One region of the Nocardioides lacus genome, then DNA from elsewhere that is predicted to be linked to it. Evidence: predicted binding sites of a transcription regulator. Region 1 holds the regulator's gene; each other region holds the start of a gene.
What was found. Region 1 encodes LexA, which represses DNA repair genes until DNA is damaged. Its sites were predicted from a motif close to TCGAACANNTGTTCGA; they were not measured.

Region 1 (5,833 bases):
CAGCGACATGTACTCCGAGCAGGGGTTGGACGCGGTGATCCGGCCGGTCTCGGGGTTGGTGTGCCAGTCGTTGATCGTGTCGTCGTACTGCAGGCCCGGGTCGGCGCACTCCCAGGCGGCGACGGCGATCTTGTGGAACAGCTCGCGCGCGTCCACCTCCTCGATCACCTCACCGGTCATCCGGGCGCGGAGACCGAACTTCCTGCCCTCCTCGACGGCACGCATGAACTCGTCGGTGACACGCACCGAGTTGTTGGCGTTCTGGTACTGCACCGAGGTGATGTCCTGGCCGCCGAGGTCCATGTCGAAGCCGGCGTCGCGCAGCGCGCGGATCTTGTCCTCCTCGCGCGCCTTGGTCATCACGAACTCCTCGATGTCGGGGTGGTCGACGTCGAGCACGACCATCTTGGCCGCACGGCGGGTCGCACCGCCGGACTTGATGGTGCCGGCCGACGCGTCGGCGCCGCGCATGAAGGAGACCGGACCCGACGCGGTGCCACCGGAGGAGAGCAGCTCCTTGGAGGAGCGGATGCGCGAGAGGTTCAGACCGGCACCGGAGCCGCCCTTGAAGATGAAGCCCTCCTCCTTGTACCAGTTGAGGATGGAGTCCATCGAGTCGTCGACCGAGAGGATGAAGCACGCGCTGACCTGCTGCGGGGACGGGGTGCCGACGTTGAACCAGACCGGGGAGTTGAAGGCGAAGTACTGGTTGGCGAGCAGCCAGGTCAGCTCCTCCTCGAAGACCTGCGCGTCCTTGTCGGTCGCGAAGTAGCCGTGCTCGATCCCGGCCTTGGTGTAGGTCTTCACCACGCGGTCGATCAGCTGCTTGAGGCTGGTCTCACGCTGCGGCGTGCCCACGGCACCGCGGAAGTACTTGGTGGTGACGATGGTGGAGGCGTTGACCGACCAGGAGTCCGGGAACTCCACGCCGCGCTGCTCGAAGACCGTCTCTCCGGTCTTCCAGTTGGTCTGGACGACGTCGCGTCGCTCCCAGGTGATCTGGTCGTAGGGGTGAACACCCTCGGTGCTGAACACCCGCTCGAGGTGCAGCCCCGCACCGGAGCGAGCCTTGTGACCCGCGCCGCTCACCGTCTCGGTCATTGCCTTGTCCCCTTGTCGCGTGATTGTCGTGTCGTGCGTCGGTTGCGATGCGTTGCGATGCGTCGTGGTGCTGTGGTGCTTGGAAGCCCGGGCAGGCACGCTTCCCCACGGCCTGCCCGGGCGGTCTGGATCAGCCGGTGGCGACCGGCTGCATGTCCTCGGCGGCCGGGCGCAGCCTGCGCTCGGTGCGGAGGACCGCTATCTCGTCCTCGAAGTCGTCGGCCGACTCGAACTGGCGGTAGACGCTGGCGAACCGCAGGTAGGCGACCTCGTCGAGCTGACGCAACGGTGCCAGGATCGCCATCCCCACCTCGTGGGCGGGAACCTCGGCGTACCCGCTCGTGCGCAGGGCGTCCTCGACCTCCTGGCCGAGGCAGGCCAGCTGGTCCTCGCTCACCGGACGGCCCTTGCACGCCTTGCGCACGCCGGCCACCGCCTTGTCCCGCGTGAAGGGCTCGGTCGCGCCGGAGCGCTTGAGCACCGTCAGCTGCATGAGCTCGACCGTGCTGAACCGCTTCTCGCAGCCCTGGCACTGGCGACGCCGCCGGATCGAGCCGCCGTCCTCGGCCACCCGGGAATCGAGGACCTTGGTGTCGCTGTGCCGGCAGTACGGGCAGTGCATCTGAGGTCCTCCTTCGAGGGTCGCTGGATGATCGCTGAGGCGCGCCCTCTGTGGACGAAGACGCTTTCGCTGTGGAGAACCGGCTGCAAGATGTGCAACCAACCGGCCCCGGGTGTGAACTAGATGTGGATAACTACACCGGTGTAAGTACTAGATGTTGTGGTGAGCCTACGCCGCGGCCACCAGCCTTGCAAGTGACGGCGCGGCGTCTCGGCGTGTCGCGCCGAACGGCCCCCGGAGGGCGCCCGGACAAGGGAGAATGGCTCTGTGGCGGAACAGAGCGGGGGCAAGCGAAAAGGCGCTCGAAAGGGTGCGCGGCCGCCGCGCAGGTTCCGTCGGGACGTGTTCGCGCTCTCGTTGGGCACGACCGTCGCCGTGGTCGCCTGGGGCTACCTGGTCTTCTCTGCCATCGACTTCGGCTCCGACGCCCGCGGTGGCGAGCGTCGCGCATGGGCCCTGTTGGCCCTGGCGGCCGTCGGGGCCGCCGCCTGCCTCTTCGCAGCACTTCTGCTGCTGGCCCGCGTCCTACGAGCCCTGAGCGCCGGTCCGGTCAGTTCGGAATCCGCAGCGTCTGACCGGCCGACAGGCTCACACCAGAGAGGCCATTGATCTGCTCGATGTGATCGATCATCGCGCGCACGTCACCGCCGTGGGCGGCCTGCGAGGCGAGATCCCACAGCGTGTCACCGGGGGCCACCACCACGGAGTGAGTCGTCTCGGGCGCACCGGAGTGAAGGGCCGCCCCGGCACCGTTGGAGATGAGCAGCCCCAGGCCGAGCAGCACGATCAGGCCCGCCACGAAGACCACGACACGTCCGCGCCGGGTGAGCCGCACGGTGGAGCGCCGGCGCGGCGTGTCGAGCAGCTGGTCGAGGGTCATGGTGGTCATGTCAGTCTCCTGGGGAAGTCGGGACCTTGCGCGTTCGATCCGATGTCTACCGACGGCCACCGACAGTTTTGGTGGCGCCGTTTCGATCAGACGTTCGATCGAACACATGAGCGAGAGTAGATCAGGTGTTCGAACGACTCAAGGAACCGCGTAGCACGGCGTGTCGAACACGCATTCGAGCGCACACGGCCGAACCACGACTCTCGACCCGGCGCACGCCGCGCGATCTCGACACGCCGAGTTCGAACAGATGTTTGAACCCGCACGACGTCCGCACTACCGTCGCACCATGACCTCGAAGCCGGAGCCGACCGAGACCAATCTCGCCGAGCTGCCCGACGGCCCGCCGGACGCCACCGGCCTCACACCGCGGCAGCAGCGCATCCTGGCGCACCTGCGCGACTGCATCGAGAAGCGCGGATACCCGCCGAGCATGCGCGAGATCGGGTCCGCCGTCGGCCTCACCTCGACCAGCTCGGTGGCCCACCAGCTGAAGGTGCTGGAGCAGAAGGGCTTCATCAAGCGCGATCCGCACCGCCCGCGCGCGCTCGAGGTGTTCCTGCCCGAGGTGTTGGCCGCCCGCAAGGCGATCAGCAGCGCCGACGAGTCGTCCTTCGACGAGACCGACATCGGCGACGCGATGCCCGAGGCCCGCTACATCCCGCTCGTCGGCACGATCGCCGCCGGCGCGCCCATCCTCGCCGAGGAGCAGACCGAGGCGGTCTTCCCGCTGCCCAAGGAGCTGGTCGGCGACGGTCAGCTGTTCCTGCTGCGCGTGAAGGGAGACTCGATGATCGAGGCCGCGATCTGCGACGGCGACTACATCGTCATCCAGCAGGCCCAGACGGCGACCAACGGCGAGTTCGTCGCCGCGCTGCTCGACGGCGAGGCGACCGTCAAGGAGTTCCGCCGCAAGGACGGCAAGGTCTGGCTGATCCCGCACAACTCCTCGCTCGAGCCGATCGACGGCACCGAGGCGAGCATCCTGGGCAAGGTCACGGCGGTTCTGAGAAGTCTGTGAGAGGCCGGGCATAGGATCAGTGGGATCGGGTAGGCCCGGTCCCACTGTCACGAGGGAGCCAGCGGTGCGGGAGGACGTGCTCGCCGAGAGCGATGCGATCATCGGTACGCCGGGAACGCGGCGTACCGTCTGGCGTCGGCTCGCGCCCGTCGGCACCGGCCTGCGCGAGCTCATCCTGGTCACAGCGCTCTACATCGGCTACACCTCCTCGCGCCTGCTCGCCAGCGACAACCGCGACGCGGCGGTGCACCGGGCCAAGGAGCTGCTCAGGATCGAGCGAGCCGTCCGGCTGGACTGGGAACACCCGATCAACCAGTTCTTCGTCCGGCACGACACGATCGGCCTGTTGGCCTGCTTCTGGTACGCCACAGCGCACTACATCGTCACCGCCGGCGTGCTGATCTGGGTCTACTTCAAGGGCCGCGACGCCTACCTCCCGGCCCGCCGCGCCCTGATGGTCGCCACGATCTTCGCGCTCTGCCTCTATCTGATGCTGCCGACCGCTCCCCCACGCTTCATGGACGGCTTCACCGACGTGCTGGCCCTCCACGCCGACCAGGGCTGGTGGGGCGCCGACGCCTCGGCCCCCAAGGGCATGGGGCACATCACCAACGAGCTGGCGGCGTTCCCCTCGCTGCATGCCGGTTGGTCGCTGTGGTGCGCGCTGGTGCTCCATCGCTACGCGCGCTGGCGCATCGTGAAGGTGCTGGGCTGGGCGGGCGCGCTGACCACGGCGGCTGTGGTCGTCGGCACGGCCAACCACTGGGTGCTCGACGTGCTGGTCGGCTGGATGGTCGTCATCGGCGGCGTCGTGGCGGTTTGGGAATTGGCCCCTAGACTGCCTGAGTGAACCGCGCCTTCCCCCGCTCCTTCGCACTCCTCACCGCGCTCCTGGCCCTGATGGCCTCGGGTCTGGTCATCGCCTCCACGACCCCGGCCGGGGCCCAGACCGCTGCCCACTCGGTGGTGCCGCTGCTACCCCGGGTCTCCACCTCGGGCGACGCCGACGGCGACACGCCCGGCGACGCCACCATGTACATGCGACGCCTCGCGCTGACGCACGACGCCCTGCGGGGCGCCGCCCGCCAGCAGGCGGAGTCCGCGCTCAGTCGGCCGAAGCTGGCGGGCGAGCAGACGGTCTGCTCCCAGACACTGCCGTTGTGCGTGCACTACGCGACCACCGGCGTCGACGCGCCGGCGGGGGCGATCACGCCGGCGGTCGTGCTCTCCACGCTGGAGCACATCTACGCCACCTATAAGGCCGCCGGCTACCGGATGCCGGAGTCGGACGGCGCGATGGGCGGCGACAGCCGGACCGACATCTACCTGGCCGACGTCGGCCGCCAGGGCTACTACGGCTACTGCGCTCCCGAGCCGCGGGCCGGGTCCACCGCCCACGACACGCCGGCGTTCTGCGTGCTCGACAACGACTTCGCACCCTCGGAGTTCGGTGGTCGCGGCACGCCGATCAGCAACCTCGACGTGACGGCCGCGCACGAGTTCTTCCACGCCGTGCAGTTCGCCTACGACGCCACCGAAGACTCCTGGTTCATGGAGTCGACGGCCGTGTGGGTCGAGGACGAGGTCTACACCGCCATCAACGACAACACCCAGTACCTTCCCTACGGGCCGCTCGGCAAGCCGGCGCTGTCGCTGGACAAGAACACCACCTTCGGCGTGTACGGCGGCTGGATCTTCTTCCGCTGGGTCACCGAGCACCGACCGCAGGCACAGGGCGGCCTGCCGACGATCATCCGCTCGATGTGGGAGCGCGCAGCCGCCACGCCGGGTGCGCCGGACGCCTACTCGCTGCAGGCGATCAAGGGTGCGCTGAAGGCCGCCGGGCTGCCGATCGAGAAGGCGTTCGCCCAGTTCGCCGCCGCCAACCGCAACCCGGCCCACACCTACAGCGAGGGCGCCGCGAACCACTACCCGCTCGCCAAGGCGACGAAGTCCTACCAGGTGCGCAGCACCGGCAAGCGCGCCAGCGGCACCGCGAGGATCAACCACCTCGCGGCCGCTACCGAGCGCTTCGTCCCGAAGGGCAAGAGGCTGAAGAGCAAGCACACCAGGCTGCGGCTCAGCCTCGACATGGCGAACAAGAAGCTCGGTCCCGGTGCCGTGGTGACCGTCTTCCTGCGCAACGGCGCCACGAAGGTGAAGACGATCAAGCTGTCCAAGACCGGCAAGGGCGCCGTCA
Region 2 (5,833 bases), 380 kb from region 1:
CGGGCCACGCCGTCGCCGCCGGAGTGGCCGAGCGTTGCCGCGTAGCGCGCGCCCTCCGAGGCGGCCGAGGCCAGGGTGTTGCGCACGTAGAGCACCAGTGCGACCTGGAGCGCACCGAGGACGAGCGGCACGAGCACCAGCAGCGCCAGCACGAGGTCGACGACTGCCGAACCGCGCGCTCGGCGGCTCATTTCACCTGGTCGAGCGCGCTGGTGAGCATCGTGTTGAGCTGCTCCTTCGCCACGCCGTAGAGCGCCGCGCACAGCCCAGCCGTCATCACGACGACCAGCACCCAACCGGGTACGTCGCCCCGGTCGTCGCGCTCGCGCAGCAGGTCGTGCCGCAGCCGGAGGAGGGTGAGAGCGAGTCTGTCCATGATGTTTCCTTTCCGAGATTCAGGACATGCCCAGATGCAGCCCGAGGACACCGGGGAAGAACGCGAAGACAACGGTCGTGGGCATCACGAGGAAGACGATCGGGATCATCATCAGGACCTCTTTGCGTGCCGCCACCTCGATCAGCTCGCGACGGCCGGCCTCGCGCACGTCGGCCGCCTGGGCGTGCAGGACGTCGGCGAGCGGCGTGCCGCGCTCCACGGCGACGGCGATGCCCGCGGCGAAACGAGCGACCAGCGGCAGGCCGCTACGTGCGGCCAGCTCGTCGAAGGCGGTGGCCACCGGCCGACCCGTCCTGACCGCCGCGAGGACACGGCCCAGCTCATGCGACAGCTCGCCCCTGCTGCGGCGTACGACCCGGTCGAGGGCTACCACCGGGGCCTCGCCCGCGGCGACCGACAGGGCGAGCAGCTCGGCGACGGTGGGGAACTCCGCCACGATGCGCCGCTCCCGGTCGCGTACCTGCGTGCTCAGCCAGGAGTCGCGTGCCAGGACCCCGAACACGAAGCCCACGACGCACACGACCAGGGTGGGAAGGGCGGCGCTCGGGTCGCGCAGGCCGCGGAGCAGTCCGAGGAACGCCGCGACGGCGAAGCAGACCAGCCCCCAGAGGACCTGCTCGACGCGGAAGTCGAGCACCGTGCGATCCAGGGCGGCCCGATCCAACCGGCGCTGGACGGAGGCTGCTCCGCCCAGGACCCGCTCCACGCCGTCGGCGGCCACCCGCAGGCCGGGCCCGAAGACCGCACCGACCACGGGTGGCAGCGCGGGGGCTGAGGTCGTCGCTGCGATCGCCCGGGGATCGGCGCCGACGTCGCGGAGGTAGGGCAGGACACGCACCGCGAACTGCGGGCGCCGGATCGCCGCGATCCTCGCCGCCACCAGCAGGATCGCGCCGCCGCCGAGCGCACCGAGCGCGGCCCCCACGACCTCAGCGCTCACCGCAGGATCCTCCGCTCGGTCGGCAGCCGGCCGATCCGCAGCATCACGCGGTAGGCGATCAGGCAGGCCGCCGCTCCACCGGCCAGGACGACCACGCCCGCCGCCGAGGAGTAGCGCTGGATCACGTCCGGCTGGAAGGAGAGGAAGAGCAGCACCAGCCACGGCGCCGCCACGGCGAGGCGAGCGCCGTTCACCGCCCAGGCCTGGCGTGACTCGAGCTCGGCCCGGGTGCGCGACTCGGCCCGCAGGTACGACGACAGGTTGCGCAGGAGCCGGCCGAGCTCACCGCCCCCTACCTCGCGCGCGATGCGCAAGCCCTCCACCACCCGGTCGCCGACGGGGTCGGCGAGGCAGTCCTTGAGTCGGTCGAGGCAGTCACCGAAGCGGCCCGAGACCTGGTAGTCGAGGGCGAACTGCTCGAACGGCTCGCGCAACGCCGCCGGCCCGCGCACCGCCAGTCCCGCCAGCGACTCGGGCAGGGACAGCCCCGCGCGGACGGCCGAGGCCAGATTGTCGACCGCCTCGGGCCAGACCTCCGCGAACTCGCGCTGGCGACGCCGCGCCCGCCCGGCCAGCACCCCGACGGGCAGGTAGCCGGCCAGGAGGGCGAAGACCACCGCGACCGGCGGCGTACGGGTCAGGATCTCGCCGGCCAGCAACGCCACCAGGGCGCAGGCGAGGCACAGGGCCCACACGCTCGCCGACGAGACGCCTGCGAGACCGGCTCGCGCCAGCAGCGCCTCGGTGCGCTCGGCTCGTCGCGGGCCGCGTGCGGCTCGCGGCACGGCAACCACCGACCAGCACAGCAACAGGCCCACGCCGAGGCCGAGGCCGACCACGGCACCCATCAGCCGGCCCTGTTGAGCAGGGCGTGGAGGTCGACCCCCACGCGCTCGTACCGCTCGGGTCGCGGAGGCATCCCGCTCGCCCGGCGCAGCTCCGTGCCGTGCCGCTCGAAGATCGACGCCGTCTCGATGACGTCGTTCTCCACCCGCCCCGGTACGGCGACGATCTCGTTGACCCGCCGCACGCCGCGCGCGTCCATCCCGAGGTGGACCACCAGGTCGACGCTCGCCGCGACGGTCGGGATGACGAACCGGGGGCTGATGTTCTCCCCCGCCAGCAGCGGCAGTGTGCACATCTTGACCAGCGCCTCGCGACCGCTGTTGGCATGCAGCGTGCACATGCCGGGGATGCCGCTGTTGAGCGCGAGGAGCAGGTCGAGGCACTCCTCGGCCCTGACCTCACCCACGATGATCCTGCTCGGCCGCATCCGCAGCGTCTCCTTGACCAGGTCGCGCAGTCGCACCTCGCCGGTGCCCTCGAGCCCGGCTTGCCGGGTCTGCAACGCCACCCAGTCCGGGTGCGGGAAGCGCAACTCCCAGACCTCCTCCGCACTGATCACCCGGTCCCCGCCGGGGATCGCGGCTGCCAGGCAGTTGAGCAGGGTCGTCTTGCCTGCCTGGGTCCCGCCGGCGAGCAGGATGTTCAGCCCCGCACGCACGCTGGCCTCCAGGAAGGCGGCAGCCGAGGCGGAGAGGCTGCCGAGCGCGACCAGGTCCGCCAGCCGCGCGGCGCGCATCGAGAACTTGCGGATGTTGACCGCCGCGAAGCCACGCGAGATGCCGTCCAGCACCACGTGCAAGCGATGCCGCCCGGCATCGTCGCGTCGACGAACGGCGTCGAGCGGTCGAGATGCCGGCCTGACGCCTTCAGCATCCGCTCCACCAGATCGGTGACCTGCTGCGGATCCAGGACCAGGTTGGTCAGCTCGTGGCGCCCCCGCCGCGCCACGAACACCCGCGAAGGATCGTTGATCCAGACCTCTTCGACCTCCGCATCGTCGAGATAGGGCTGCAACGGCCCGAACCCGGACAGCCGCGCGACCAGCTCGGCCACCACGGCGGCCGGATCGCCGACCGGCTGGACCGCCCCCGTCAGCGACCGCTCGTCGTGCGCACGCACCACCGCCTCGGCCAGGCGGCGCACGACCCCGAGGTCGCGCTGCGGATCGACCGCCTCCTGCCGGACGGCCGCGCGCAGTTGCGCGTCGAGCAGCTCGACGACCTGTCCGTCGACAGGCCTGACGCTCTCGACAAAAGATGTCGACTCCATGGCCGGACTCCGTTCCCGAGTGAGGACTCCAGTCGCAGCACCGTACGTCGCGGTGTGCTGCCTGGACAGGCCTGGTCCAGACAACTGTGGACAACCCACGTCGAGGCGTCAGTTTCGACGGGTTGAGACGTCACCTTCTGCGGGTCGAGCGGTCACTTTCGGTCCGCCTCGATCCTTGAAGGCGGCCGTTGCTTCGGGTTGGCCTGAGGAAACGAAAAGCGTGGGCCAGTACCAGCGTGGCCCGGTGTCTTGGCCGGGTTGAGTGCCTTGAGCACAGTTGCGTCGGGCCACCATGGCCGTGATCCAGTACGACGAGATCTCCGCCGAACGCGTTTGTTGAAAGAGGGTTGACCACACACATCCGACCACCTAGGCTTCGAACATGCGTTCGAACTGATCTCTCTCGGTGGTGGTCCTCATGCATCAGATCCAGGCGACACTCGCCACGATCGCTGCTGCCCTCGACCAGGCCACGGACGCGAACCCGGTCTTCCTGGGAACGAATGAGAAGAAGGAAGCGCTCGCCGCGCTGATGCGGTCCCGGACGCGGCTGGAGGAGCTGTACCTGCGCGTGGTCGCCTCCGCCGACGATGTGGCCGCCGAGGTCGGTGCCCGCGATGTCGCAGCCTGGCTGATCGCCCAGCACCGGGTCGAGAGTCCCGCCGCGCACGCCACGCTACGTCTCGCCCAGGAGTTGGAGGGTCGGCCGGTGGTCCGGGCAAGGCTCGCACAGGGTCGGTTCAGTCTCGAGCACGCCCGCGTCATCCTCCGTGGACTCGACGACCTGCCCGACGACCTACCCGCCGAGGTCCTCGCCCAGGCAGAGGTCACCCTGTGCGACCTCGCGAGTGAGCACCGGCCCAAGAACCTACGCCGCCTCACCACGCATCTGTTAGAGGTCATCGCCCCCGACATTGCCGAAGCCGCCGAAGCCGCAGCGATCCACCGGCTCGAGGAACAGGCCCAAGCGAGAGCGACGTTGTCGATCACCGACCAAGGCGACGGCATGACGAGGATCCACGGCATCGTGCCCGAGGTCGTGGGTCATCGGTTGCGGACCTACCTGCAGGCCTACACCCAACCCCGCATCGCCGCCCTGGAAGCCGACGGCAGAGTCCAACCCCGCAGCCGGCTCCTCGCCCACGCCTTCGCCCAACTCCTGGAGAACACCGACCCCACCCGACTCCCCGCCCACGGCGGCGACGCCACCACCGTCATCGTCACCATGACCCTGGACCAGCTACAGGCCGACCTCGGTGTCGCATGGCTCGACGACGGCACCCCCATCAGCACCGGCGAAACCCGCCGCCTGGCCTGCACCGCGGGCATCATCCCCGCCGTCCTCGGCGGCAACTCCGAACCCCTCGACCTGGGCCGCACCCGACGACTCTTCACCCCAACCCAGCGCAAAGCCCTCGCCCTACGAGACAAACACTGCCGTGCAGAAGGCTGCACCGTCCCCGCACCCTGGTGCGACGCCCACCACGACCAACCCTGGTCAACCGGCGGCCACACCAACCTCGCCCACGGATCCCTCCTCTGCGGACACCACCACAGACGCGCCCACGACCCCACCTACGCGACGATCAGGCTCCCCGACGGCCGATACCGCTTCCAACACCGGCGTTCGGCGGTTCAGAGACGGTGACCGGCCCTAAGCCGGCAGAAATGTGCACGCGATTGCCAGTACCGCCACGGAAAGCGTGGTTCTCCTGGCACGATGTCGCAGTGACTCCCAGGATATCCAGCTCGCCTTCGCGGGTGGCGGCTCCGGAACCGCGGGTCCCGGCCGATCAGAAGGGCATGCACTCGCCCGACGTCAACCAGCCGGTCCTGCTGCGCGGCGAGAGCGGCGAGTTCGCCAGCCGGGTGGAGGGGATCACCGAGGGTGCGTTGATCTTGGCCCGCCCGTTCGGGCTTCCCCTCGACACCGACCTGGACATCGGCCGGCCGTTCGAGGTGCAGTGGACCTCGGCGGTGGGTCTCTACGCACAGTCGGTGCGGGTCACCGAGCGCGCCATCGACGGCAAGGTCCGGATCTGGCACGCGGAGCCGATCAGCAAGGTCCGGGTGACCAACCGGCGCGCCCACGTGCGGGTGTCGGTGGCGCTGCCGCTGATCCTGGAGTACGGCGAGGAGAAGTTCGAGGCGTCGCTGCTCGACGTGAGCGAGGCGGCCCTGCGCTGCCAGATGCCGCAGCCGCTGCCGACGCCGGAGGAGGGCGAGGAGCCGAGCCTGCGGGCCCACTTCAACCTCGGCGGCGCCGAGTTCGCCCTCGACGGCGACCTCTTCCGCAGCACCCCCAAGCGCGACATCACCGAGCTGGTGATCACGCTCCCGCCCGACGAGCGGACCCGCTCGGCACTGCGGCGGGCGGTCTT
Region 3 (5,833 bases), 250 kb from region 1:
GGCCGACCGTGGGAAGGACACCTCCCGCGGTCGGCCCTCGGCGTACGGTGGCGCCGTGATCGAGCGACTGACCTTCTTCCTCGACCTGACCAGCGACGAGAATCCGCGGGCCGTGGAGTTCTGGCGCGGTGTCACGGGCTACGAGCTCTCGGCGCCCCGGGGCGACGCGGACGAGTTCGCGACCCTCCTCCCGCCGGCGGGGGACGACCACCTCCGCGTGCAGCGGGTCGGCGACGGCGCCTCCGGGACCCATCTCGACCTGCACGTGTCGGACCTGTCCGCGGCAGTGGAGCACGCGGTCGGCTGTGGCGCCGTCCTGGTCGCGCGAGATGACCACGCCGTACTCCGCTCGCCGGGTGGTTATCGGTTCTGTCTCGTCGACGCGGCGGCGAGCGCATCCTCGGCGCCGACCGTCTGGCCCGCCGGACACCGGTCCCGGGTGGATCAGCTCTGCCTCGACGTCGGGCCCTCCGCACATGCGGAGGAGTGCGCGTTCTGGGCTGCGCTGACCGGGTGGCCGGTGCGGCAGACGCCGCGAGCGGAGTTCGCCCGCCTCGCCGTACCGATGGCGCTCGGGGCGCGTGTCCTGATCCAGCGCCTCGAGCATGACGAGGGCGAGGTGCGCGGGCATCTGGACATCGCGACGGACGACCGGGAAGCGGAGGTACGCCGCCTGGTCGCGCTGGGCGCCGAGCCGCTCCACGAGGGGCCGGTCTGGACGGCGATGCGGGCCCCCGCCGGGCCGCCGGTGTGTGTCACGGGCCGCGATCCGGTGACGGGCGGGATCGGCTGAGTCAGGCGATCGGCGCGGATGCGCCAGGATGTGCCTATGCCCGAGCTGCCGGCGAGCCCCGCGGAGGCCTCACCCGCCCGACACCGCGACCTCGATCGATTCCTCACCTTCCTCGACGCCATCGTCGCCATCGCGCTCACCCTGCTGGTGCTTCCCCTGACGGATCTCGGGGCGGAGATCCGACACGGCGAGTCCGTCCGGGCGCTCCTGAACGCTCACCGCCCTCAGCTCTGGGGCTTCTGCCTGAGCTTCGCGGTGATCGCCAGGCTCTGGCTGATCCAACACAGCGTGATGCGCCCGGTCCTGACGCTCGACCGCCACGTCACACGCCTGTTGCTGCTGTGGTCGTTCAGCATCGTGGTGCTCCCGTTCGCCACCGAGCTCGTCGCCCAGGCAGGCGACGACCGGGCCACGAAGATCATCTACTTCGGGTGCACGATCCTCGCCGCGGCGACGCTCGCCGGCGTCGAGGGAGTCACCAGGCGCCATCCGGAGACGGCCGACCCGGGCATGCGGATCGGTGACCCCGTCCACGGGTGGGTCAACGTGGCGCTGATCGCCGTCGGGCTGGGGCTGACCCTGCTGTGGCCGGGGCTGAGCTACTTCCCCATGCTGTTGCTCCTGCTCGACGACCAGGTGCACAGCCTGGTCCGTCGGGCAGTACCCGAGCGCTGAGCCGGAGCAGCCCGGACGTGGGGGACGGCGTCACCGCGAACTCCGCGACGGGGGTCGCGTTGGATCGCCTCGGCCGGCACGGTAGAACGGTGGCATGCACCTGCCTCGTGCGCTCGCTGCCTTCAACCGCAAGGTGACCAACCCGCTCCAGCGACGCTGGGCGGGCCGCATCCCCGGCCACGCCATCATCGAGCACGTCGGACGCAAGTCGGGTCGGGCCTACCGCACGCCGGTCCTGTGCGTACGCCGCAGCGGCGGCTTCGCCTTCCTGGTCGGCTACGGCTTGGAGTCGGACTGGGTGCGCAACCTGCTCGCGGCGGACGGCGGCTCGGTCGTGCACCGCGGCCGGCGCTACCGGGTGCGGGACGTCAGGCTGGTCCCGGCGCCGGCGGGGCAGGACCTGCTGCCGCGGCCGCTCCGACTGGTCACCAGGCTCGTGCACGAGGGCAACGTGCTGACGGTGACCATCGCCGACTAGCAGCCCTCTCACCGGCGCAGGACCTCTCGGGCTCGGTGTCGGAAGCGGTAGCGGCCGTCGGGGAGCCTGATCGTCTCGTAGGTGGGGTCGTGGGTGCGTCTGTGGTGGTGGCCGCAGAGGAGGGAGCCGTGGGCGAGGTCGGTGTGGCCGCCGTGACTCCAGGGTTGGTCGTGGTGGGCGTCGCACCACGTAGTGGGGACGGTGCAGCCTTCGGCTCGGCAATGCTTGTCTCGTAGGGCGAGGGCCTTGCGCTGGGTTGGGGTGAAGAGTCGTCGGGTGCGGCCCAGGTCGAGGGGTTCGGAGTTGCCGCCGAGGACGGCAGGGATGATCCCGGCGGTGCAGGCCAGCCGTCGGGTCTCCCCGGTGCTGATGGGGGTGCCGTCGTCGAGCCACGCGACACCGAGGTCGGCCTGTAGCTGGTCCAGCGTCATGGTCACGACCACGGTGGTCGCATCACCCCCGTGGGCGGGCAGGCGGGTGGGGTCGGTGTTCTCCAGGAGTTGGGCGAACGCGTGGGCGAGGAGCCGGCTGCGGGGCTGGACCCGTCCGTCGGCTTCCAGGGCGGCTACCCGGGGTTGGGTGTAGGCCTGCAGGTAGGTCCGCAACCGGTGACCGACCGTTTCGGGCACGATGCCGTGGATCCGGGTCATCCCGTCACCGAGGTCGGTGATCGACAGCGTCGCTTTCGCCTGGGCTTGTTCTTCAAGCCGTTGGATCGCTGCGGCTTCGGCGGCTTCCGCGACCTCAGGTGCGACGACCTCCAACAGATGCGTGGCGAGGCGGCGCAGGTCCTTGGGCCCGTGCTCACTCGCGAGGTCGCACAGGGTGACCTCTGCGTGGGTGAGGTCCTCGGGATCGAGGTCGTCGGGCAGGTCGTCCAGCCCACGGAGGATGACGCGGGCGTGCTCGAGACTGAACGCACCGCGTGCGAGCCTTGCCCGGACCACCGGCCGACCCTCCAACTCCTGGGCGAGACGTAGCGTGGCGTGCGCGGCGGGACTCTCGACCCGGTGCTGCGCCACCAGCCAGGCCGCGACGTCGCGGGCACCGACCTCGGCGGCGACATCGTCGGCGGAGGCGATGACGCGTAGGTACAGCTCCTCGAGCCGCGTCCGGGACCGCATCAGCGCGGCAAGCACGTCCTTCTTCTCATTCGTTCCCAGGAAGATCGGGTTCGCGTCTGTGGCGTCATTGAGGGCAGCAGCGATCGTGGCGAGTGCCGCCTGGATCTGATGCATGAGGACCACCACCGAGACGAGATCAATTCGAACGCATGTTCGAAGCCTAGGTGGTCGGATGTGTGTGGTCAACCCTCTTCTCACAACCGGACCAGCGCGGAGATCTCGTCGTACTGGATCACAGCCATGGTGGCCCGACGCAACCGTAGGGAAGGCTCCCGACCCAGCCAAGACACCGGGCCACGCTGGGACTGGCTCACGCTTTTCGTTTGTCTTTGCACCAACCCCGCGTACAGAGCGGTGTCGCAGGCCCGACTCAACCCGGACGCAGGCCCGACTCAACGCGGACGCAGGCCCGACTCAACGCGGACGCAGGCCCGACTCAACCCGGACGCAGGCCCGACTCAACCCGGACGCAGGCCCGACTGAACGCGGACGCAGGCCCGGGTCGACGCGTGATCAGGCCGGGAAGGCCACCCCGGTGTTGGCGTGGCAGCGGTAGCCGTTGGGCACCCGGTCCAGGTACTGCTGGTGGTAGGGCTCGGCCGGGTAGAAGATCGGCGCCTCGCGGATCTCGGTGGTGATCGTGCCGAGGCCGCGGCGGGCGAGCTCCTCGCCGTACACCTTGGTCAGCTCGCGGGCGGTCTGCTCCTGCTCGGGGGAGAGGAAGTAGAGCGCGGAGCGGTACTGCGTGCCGACGTCGTTGCCCTGGCGCATGCCCTGGGTCGGGTCGTGCACCTCGAAGAACCGCTTCACCAGGTCGGCGTAGCTCACCACGGCGGGATCGAAGACGACCCGCACGGCTTCGGTGTGGTTGGTCAGGCCGCTGCAGACCTCCTCGTACGTCGGGTTCAGCGTGGTGCCGCCCTGGTAGCCGACGGCGGTGGCGTAGACGCCGGGGATCTGCCAGTACATCTCCTCGGCGCCCCAGAAGCAGCCGAGTCCGAAGTAGGCGACCTCGTAGCCCTCGGGGGCGCTGCCGTTCGCGGGGTCGGCGAGCAGCGGCGTGCCGAGCACGCGGTGCTTGGCGGGCAGGTCCCACTCGAGCGTGTCCCGGCCGGGGAGGGTCTTGTCAGTGGGGTAGAGAGAGGTGGGTCGTCCGAACATGGTTTCCTCCTTCGGGTTCCACAGTCTCCAACACCGCACCGACGCCGTACGTTCCCGGGCTCGTCCGCCGAGGGCCCGGACCGCCATCGGCTCGGCGAGGGCGCCTCAGCGACGATCCGGACGCGAGTTCTGAGTAGGCTCGACGCGTGACCCACGAGCATGCACCAGCAGCGTTCGACAAGGGCCAGGGCTTCGAGACCCGCGCCATCCATGCGGGCTACGAGCCGGACCCCACCACCGGCGCCGTCAACCCTCCCATCTACGCCTCCTCGACCTACAAGCAGGACGGCGTCGGGGGGCTGCGCGGCGGCTACGAGTACAGCCGCAGCGCCAACCCGACGCGCACCGCGCTGGAGGGCGCGCTGGCTGCGGTCGAGGAGGGCGAGCGCGGCTTCGCCTTCGCGAGCGGTCTGGCCGCCGAGGACACGCTGATCCGCGCGCTCACCCGGCCCGGTGACCACCTCGTCATCCCCGACGACGCGTACGGCGGCACGTTCCGCCTCGTCGACAAGGTCGCCGGTCCGTGGGGTGTGGAGCACACGCCGGCCCCGGTGAGCGATCTGGACCGCGTCGCCGCGGCGATCGAGCCCGGCCGCACCAAGCTGGTGTGGGTCGAGACCCCGACCAACCCGCTGCTCAACATCGGCGACATCGCGGCGATCGCCGGCATCGCCCACGACGCCGGGGCACTGCTCGTCGTCGACAACACCTTCGCCTCGCCCTACCTGCAGCAGCCGCTCGTCCTCGGTGCCGACGTCGTCGTCCACTCGACCACCAAGTACGTCGGCGGCCACTCGGACGTGGTCGGCGGTGCCCTCGTGGTCAAGGACCTCGAGGTCGCCGAGCGGATCGGCTTCCACCAGAACGCGATGGGTGCCGTGGCCGGGCCGTTCGACGCCTTCCTGACGCACCGCGGGCTGAAGACGCTCGGCGTACGGATGGACCGGCACTGCGACAACGCCGAGCGGATCGTCGACTTCCTGACCAGCCACCCCGCTGTCGGCGACGTCATCTACCCGGGGCTGGAGACCCACCCCGGCCACGAGGTCGCCCAGCGCCAGATGAAGCGCTTCGGCGGCATGATCAGCTTCCGCGTCCGGGCCGGGGAGGCCAAGGCGCTCGACGTCTGTGCCAACGCGCGGGTCTTCACGCTGGGGGAGTCGCTGGGCGGCGTGGAGAGCCTGATCGAGCACCCCGGCCGGATGACCCATGCCAGCGTCGCCGGAACCGAGCTCGAGGTGCCGGCCGACCTCATCCGGCTCAGCGTCGGCATCGAGACCGTCGAGGACCTCATCGGCGACCTCGAGCAGGCGCTCGGATGAGCGAGGGCCCGACCGAGCAGCCCCCCGTCCCCGGTCAGGACCGCCAGCGGACGGAGAGGTTCCGCCGGGGAGAGACCGAGTCGGAGCGGCAGCGCAACGAGCGGCTCGCGGCCCGGCTCTACGCCCAGTGGGCCCAGCTGCGCGAGGAGCGGCAGGCCCAGCTGACCCCGCCGCCGATCCCGGTGGCCGCCACCTCGGGCGGTCGCAAGGTGGAGGTGCCCTACGGCATCGAGCTGGCCGCCTCCTGGGGCTGGCGGCTGCTGGTCATCGCCGCCGCCGG
Region 4 (5,833 bases), 370 kb from region 1:
GACCAGCAGCGCCGCGAGGGCGGCGATCGCGTTGGCGTTCACCGCGGGCCGACCAGGTCCTGGAAGGCGCGCTCGTTGCGCTCGGCGCGGCGGACGTAGACGACCGCCAGCCCGATGATCACCGGATAGCAGCCGGCGCCGAGCAGCAGCCAGGCCAGGGGTACGCCGAGGATCCGACCGTGCTGCAGCCACGGCACGAGGACGAACAGCAGCGGCAGAGCGCCGACGCTCGACACGAGCACGAGCAGCAGGCCGAGCGCGAGCCGCAGCTGGCTGCGCACCAGCGATCGCATGTACACCTCGCCGACAGGGCTCTGCGCATCGATCTCGCGCGCGACGGTGGTCCGCCGCGGCCTTCCGGCGGTCGGGGCGGTGATCCGCGTCCGGGGCAGCGGCGCGTTGCTGCTCACGCCTCCCCCCGACGGGTCCGCCGCAGCTGCTCGCGCAGTGCCGGCGTGTGGCGCCTGCTGACCAGCAGCTCGTGGCCGCCCACGACCACCGCCACCCGGCCGTCCTCCTCGCGGATCTCCTCCACGTGGTGCAGCGAGACCAGCAGCGATCGGTGGATCCGGATGAAGCCGGTGTCGCGCCAGCGCTCCTCCAGGGTGGAGATGGGCAGGCGCACCAGGTGGCTCCCGGTCGCGGTGTGCAGCCGGCTGTAGTCGCCCTGGGCCTCCACGTAGCTGACCGTCGAGCGGGTCACCAGCCGGGTGACCCCACCCAGCTCGACGGCGATCGTGTCGTCGCGCGGCGGCGTCACGCCGGCGTCGCGGATCCGGCGTACGGCCTCGCGCAGGCGCTCCTCGCGCACCGGCTTGAGCAGGTAGTCCACCGCGTGCAGGTCGAACGCGTCGACGGCGTGCTCGGCGTGCGCGGTGACGAAGACGATCCGGGGCGGGGTGCGGAACCGGGCGAGCACCGCTGCCAGGTCCAGGCCGGAGAGGCCGGGCATCGCGATGTCCAGGAACACCGCGTCGACGTCGCGCTCGCGCAGCAGTTGCAGCGCCTCGGTCCCCGAGCCGGCGGTGCTCACCGAGGCGATCCGGTCGTCGCGCCCGAGCAGGAAGGTGAGCTCGTCGCGGACGGGACGTTCGTCGTCGACGATCAGGACGTGCAGCGTCATGGGCGCACCCCGTGGGCGTACTTCGGAACGCGGACGGTGACCTTCGTGCCCGCCCCCGGAGCGGTCTCGACCACGAGACCGTAGTCGTCACCGAACGTCGAGCGCAGCCGCTCGTCCACGTTGAACAGCCCCACCGAGTCCAGGCTGGCGTCCCCCGCGAGCACCCTTCGGATCCGCTCCGGATCGCCGCCGACACCGTCGTCCTCGATGGTGATCACCGCCTCCCGGTCGAGGTCGCGGGCGAGGATCTGCACGGTGCCACCGTCGGGTCGGGGGGCCAGTCCGTGCCGTACGGCGTTCTCCACCAGCGGCTGCAGGCTCAGCACCGGGATCGTCACGGGGAGCACCTCGGGCGCGACCCGCAGCGTGACGCCGAGCCGGTCGCCGAACCGGGCCTGCTCCAGCACGAGGTAGCGCTCGATCGACTGGAGCTCCTCGGCGAGCGTGGTGTAGTCGCCGAGCCGGCGGAAGGAATAGCGGGTGAAGTCGGCGAAGTCCAGCAGCAGCTCCCGCGCCCGGTCGGGGTCGGTGCGCACGAAGCTGGCGATCGCCGTGAGGCTGTTGTAGACGAAGTGTGGGCTGATCTGGGCCCGCAGGGCTCTGACCTCGGCCTCCATCAGGCGTGATCTCGACGCGTCGAGCTGGCCGAGCTCGAGCTGCCCGCTGACCCACTGGGCGAGCTCGTCGGTCGCCCGGACCAGGACAGCCGAGGTGTGACCGGTGTAGATCTGCAGCGTGCCGACGACCCGGTCCTCCACGGTCAGCGGCGAGACGACGGCGTGCCGGATGTCGCACGCCGGGTTGCCGCACCGGAACTCGCGGTGGTCGCGCACCGTCGTCGATCCGTCCGCGACGCCGTCGCGAGCCAGCTGGGCGGCGTGCTGCTCGTGTTGGACGGCTCCGCCGTCCCAGGCCAGCAGGGCCTCGGTGTCGGTGAGGGCCACCGCCGGCGCCGCGACCAGGGAGCGCAGGTGCTTGACCGAATCCGTGGCGGAGGTGAGTGTCAGCCCCTCGCGCAGCGCGCTGGTCATCAGCGATGCGGTGTGCAGGGTGCGGAACGTCGCTCTGTCCGCCTCGGTGCCGAGGTGGCCATGGCGCCGCCTCCAGCGTGTCATGCGTCACAGGTTAGTTGAGTCGGGCCTGCGTCCGGGTTGAGTCGGGCCTGCGTCCGGGTTGAGTCGGGCCTGCGACACCGGCCGTCGTTCGGGGTCGGCGCAAAGAAAAACGAAAAGCGTGGGCCAGTCCCAGCGTGGCCCGGTGTCTTGGCCGGGTCGAGTGCCTTGAGCACAGTTGCGTCGGGCCACCATGGCTGTGATCCAGTACGACGAGATTTCCCCCTGGTCTGGTTGTTGAAAGAAGGTTGACCATACACATCCGACCACCTAGGATTCGAACATGCGTTCGAATTGATCTCTCTCGGTGGTGGTCTCCATTCATCAGATCCAGGCGGCACTCGCCACGATCGCTGCTGCCCTCGATGACGCCACGGACGCGGACCCGGTCTTCCTCGCGACGGCGGACAAGGCAGACGTGCTCGCACGACTGGAGCAGATCACCGCACGTGTGGCCGAGCTACGACTCCGCGTGATCGCCTCCGCACAGGACGTGGCCGAGGAGGTCAGTGCCCGCGATGTCGCAGCCTGGCTGGTTGCCCAGCACCGGGTCGAGAGTCCCGCCGCGCACGCCACCCTTCGGTTGGCCCGGGAGTTGGAGGGTCGGCCGGTGGTCCGGGCCGGGCTCGCGCGCGGTGCGTTCAGTCTCGAGCACGCCCGCGTGATCCTCCGTGGGCTCGACGACCTGCCCGACGACCTACCCGCCGAGGTGTTGGCGCGGGCGGAGGTCACGCTGTGCGACCTCGCGAGTGAGCACCGGCCCAAGGACCTGCGCCGCCTCGCCAGCCACCTGTTGGAGGTCGTCGCACCCGAGGTCGCCGAAGCCGCCGAGGCCGCAGCCATCCGTCGGCTCGAGGAGACCGCGAACGCGAAAGCGTGCCTCTCGATCACCGACCAAGGCGACGGGACGACCCGCATCCACGGCATCGTCCCCGAAACGGTCGGTCACCGGTTGCGGACCTACCTGCAGGCCTACACCCAACCCCGAGTAGCGGCCCTGGAGGCCGACGGCAGGGTCCCGCCCAGGAGCCGGCTCCTCGCGCACGCGTTCGCCCAGCTCCTGGAGAACACCGACCCCACCCGACTCCCCGCCCACGGCGGCGACGCGACCACGGTGGTGGTGACCATGACGCTGGACCAGCTCCGGGCCGGTCTCGGTGTTGCTTGGCTCGAGGACGGCACCCCCATCAGCACCGGGGAGACCCGACGCCTGGCGTGCACCGCCGGGATCATCCCCGCCGTCCTCGGCGGCAACTCCGAACCCCTCGATCTGGGCCGCACCCGAAGACTCTTCACCCCATCCCAGCGCAAGGCACTCGCTCTACGAGACAAGCACTGCCGAGCCGAAGGCTGCGCCGTCCCCACTACGTGGTGCGACGCCCACCACGACCAACCCTGGAGTCACGGCGGCCACACCGACCTCGCCCACGGCTCCCTCCTCTGCGGCCACCACCACCGCCGAGCCCACGACCCCACCTACCAAACCACCCGACTCCCCGACGGCCGCTACCGCTTCCGACGAAAGGCACGAGCTCTGGTCCGCGCGAGTCCGTGAAGACGGTGATCCTCTCCTGACCGCGACCTCGCGGTGCCCTGGGCGACGCCGAGGTCTGCGCCGCCGGGACGACTAGCCGGTGATGCTGGCGCTGCCGTTCTCGACGTGTCCCACGAAGCGCCTGCTCCAGGTGCTGTCGCCGGTGCCGGTCACGGTGAGGTCGTACCACCCGTGTGACGTCGACAGCACGTCGAAGGTCGCGGTCGCCTGCGCGCCCGCAGCGACGACGTAGGTCCACGGTCCACCGGTGAGGTACTGGTTGGCAGCCACCTTGAACGTCACCGACGATGACGAGCCGTTCACGAGGGTGAGGGTGAGGCCCCTGGTGGTCGCGGCGATCGTGGGGTGCACCTCGACGCCCTTGCTCGCGCCGTTCGCATCTCCGGTGAGGCGGCGTAGGAAGCGGTTCGGGCCCACCACGGTGAGGTCGTAGAGACCCTCGCCGTACCCGCTGCCGACATTGAAGAAGTCGGTCACCGGGCTACCCGGCTTCACGGTGTATTGCCACGGACCTCCGGTGCGGTGGGCGTTGGCGTAGACCGCGTAGTGCGCGGCGTTGGTGCCGGTGGCGCCGGCGTTCGACATGGTGATGTTCACCTTGACGGTGGTGCCGCTGTAGCTCCACGAGGAGACGTCGGCGTTGAGCTGGTACGGGAGGGCTCGTGCCGGCCGGGTGCCCGTCTCCTGGGCAGGCAGGGCATTGGTCTGCGGCGTGGGGTTGGCCAGCGGCGTGCAGGTCGCCAGAGCGATCGCGGCACCGGGGGTGGGGAGCGTCGGCATGCCGGCGACCTTCGAGGTGAAGTCGAACGTCGAGGTCAGGTCACCGCACACCGAGCGTCGCCAAGCACTGATGTTCGGGCACGGGGCGGGCTTGCCGATCGCCGCCGTCCACTTCTCGAGGAACTGGATCACCGAGGTGTGGTCGAAGACCTGGGAGTTCACCCAGCCACCCCTGCTCCAGGGCGAGATGACGATCATCGGCACGCGGAAGCCGAGGCCGACCGGCAGACCGTCGTAGAACTCCCCGGTCGTGCCCGACGCGGGTACAGGCGGCGGCACGTGGTCGAAGAAGCCGTCGTTCTCGTCGTAGTTCAAGAACACCACCGTGCTGTCGAACACCTGGCTGTCAGCGTTGAGGGCGGCCAACAGACCGCTGACGAATCTTTCGCCGTTGACCGGTGGCCCGATCGGATGCTCGGAGTTGAGCTGGTCGGTCACAACCCAGGAGACCTGCGGCAACGTGCCTGCCACGACGTCGGCCCTGATCGCCGCCAGGATGTCGGTCCCGGTCACTCCGGTGGTTGCGGGCACGCTCGCCATGCCCTTGGTGTGGAGCGGGGAGGTGCTCGACGCGTCGCTGAACTGGGTGAAGTAGGCCAACGCGTTGTCGCCGAAGTTGTCCGCCGCGTTCTGGTAGACCTTCCAGCTGACGCCCGCAGCCTCCAGGCCCTCAGCGTAGGTCTGCCAGGTCACCCCTGACTCGTCGCCGCCCGACGTACTCGACGCGTCGATCTTCCCGCTGAACAGGTAGGTGCGGTTCGGGCCGGTCGCGGTGAGTCCGGAAGCGTGGTAGGCATCGCAGATCGTGTAGGCGTCGGCGAGCGCGTAGTGCACCGGGATGTCCGAGCGGGTCAGGTAGCCCAGGCAACCGATCTTGGTCTTGGCCGACATCCAGGAGTCCATCCTGCCGCCGTTCCAGGCCGCGTGCTGGTCGCTCCAGCTATGCGCGATGTCGCCCTGGCACTGGGCGTAGACCTCGCCGTTCGAGGACTCGAGCCAGAACGGATACTGCCGACCGGCGCCGTTCGGTTGGTCGAAGACGGAGTACCCGCCGGGGAGCGTGATGGTGCTCTTGTCCGCGAAGCCACGCACGCCACGCAGGGTGCCGTAGTAGTGATCGAAGCTACGGTTCTCCTGCATCATCACCACCACGTGCTTGACGTCCGCGATGGTGCCGCTCGTGGCGGCGTCGGCGGTCTCGAGCCGGCCGCCCGGGAGGGCGCCCACCTGCGCGGCGAGCGCCGCCAACCCCGCAGCCGACGT

Region 2: P5P86_RS06605 (HNH endonuclease signature motif containing protein) is a predicted target of LexA. The motif match lies at 3,829-3,844, and genes of this name have one in related genera.
Region 3: P5P86_RS05960 (HNH endonuclease signature motif containing protein) is a predicted target of LexA. The motif match lies at 3,212-3,227, and genes of this name have one in related genera.
Region 4: P5P86_RS03090 (HNH endonuclease signature motif containing protein) is a predicted target of LexA. The motif match lies at 2,513-2,528, and genes of this name have one in related genera.

What each region holds. Positions count from the first base shown of each region.
Region 1 is NZ_CP123620.1:1,035,908-1,041,740, reverse strand. It holds gene P5P86_RS04830 (vitamin B12-dependent ribonucleotide reductase) at 1-1,101, opposite strand, end outside; gene nrdR (transcriptional regulator NrdR) at 1,232-1,723, opposite strand; gene P5P86_RS04820 (LysM peptidoglycan-binding domain-containing protein) at 2,274-2,612, opposite strand; gene lexA (transcriptional repressor LexA) at 2,902-3,633, shown strand; gene P5P86_RS04810 (phosphatase PAP2 family protein) at 3,698-4,483, shown strand; gene P5P86_RS04805 (MXAN_6640 family putative metalloprotease) at 4,480-5,833, shown strand, end outside.
Region 2 is NZ_CP123620.1:1,411,667-1,417,499, reverse strand. It holds gene P5P86_RS06635 (TadE/TadG family type IV pilus assembly protein) at 1-191, opposite strand, end outside; gene P5P86_RS06630 (hypothetical protein) at 188-376, opposite strand; gene P5P86_RS06625 (type II secretion system F family protein) at 396-1,337, opposite strand; gene P5P86_RS06620 (type II secretion system F family protein) at 1,334-2,185, opposite strand; gene P5P86_RS06615 (TadA family conjugal transfer-associated ATPase) at 2,185-2,919, opposite strand; gene P5P86_RS06610 (hypothetical protein) at 2,826-3,452, opposite strand; gene P5P86_RS06605 (HNH endonuclease signature motif containing protein) at 3,871-5,100, shown strand; gene P5P86_RS06600 (PilZ domain-containing protein) at 5,256-5,833, shown strand, end outside.
Region 3 is NZ_CP123620.1:1,282,013-1,287,845, forward strand. It holds gene P5P86_RS05945 (VOC family protein) at 56-793, shown strand; gene P5P86_RS05950 (TMEM175 family protein) at 830-1,468, shown strand; gene P5P86_RS05955 (nitroreductase family deazaflavin-dependent oxidoreductase) at 1,563-1,946, shown strand; gene P5P86_RS05960 (HNH endonuclease signature motif containing protein) at 1,955-3,184, opposite strand; gene msrA (peptide-methionine (S)-S-oxide reductase MsrA) at 3,584-4,231, opposite strand; gene P5P86_RS05970 (cystathionine gamma-synthase) at 4,378-5,553, shown strand; gene P5P86_RS05975 (AI-2E family transporter) at 5,550-5,833, shown strand, end outside.
Region 4 is NZ_CP123620.1:670,076-675,908, forward strand. It holds gene P5P86_RS03070 (sodium/solute symporter) at 1-42, opposite strand, end outside; gene P5P86_RS03075 (hypothetical protein) at 39-410, opposite strand; gene P5P86_RS03080 (LytR/AlgR family response regulator transcription factor) at 407-1,123, opposite strand; gene P5P86_RS03085 (sensor histidine kinase) at 1,120-2,238, opposite strand; gene P5P86_RS03090 (HNH endonuclease signature motif containing protein) at 2,546-3,790, shown strand; gene P5P86_RS03095 (phosphocholine-specific phospholipase C) at 3,863-5,833, opposite strand, start outside.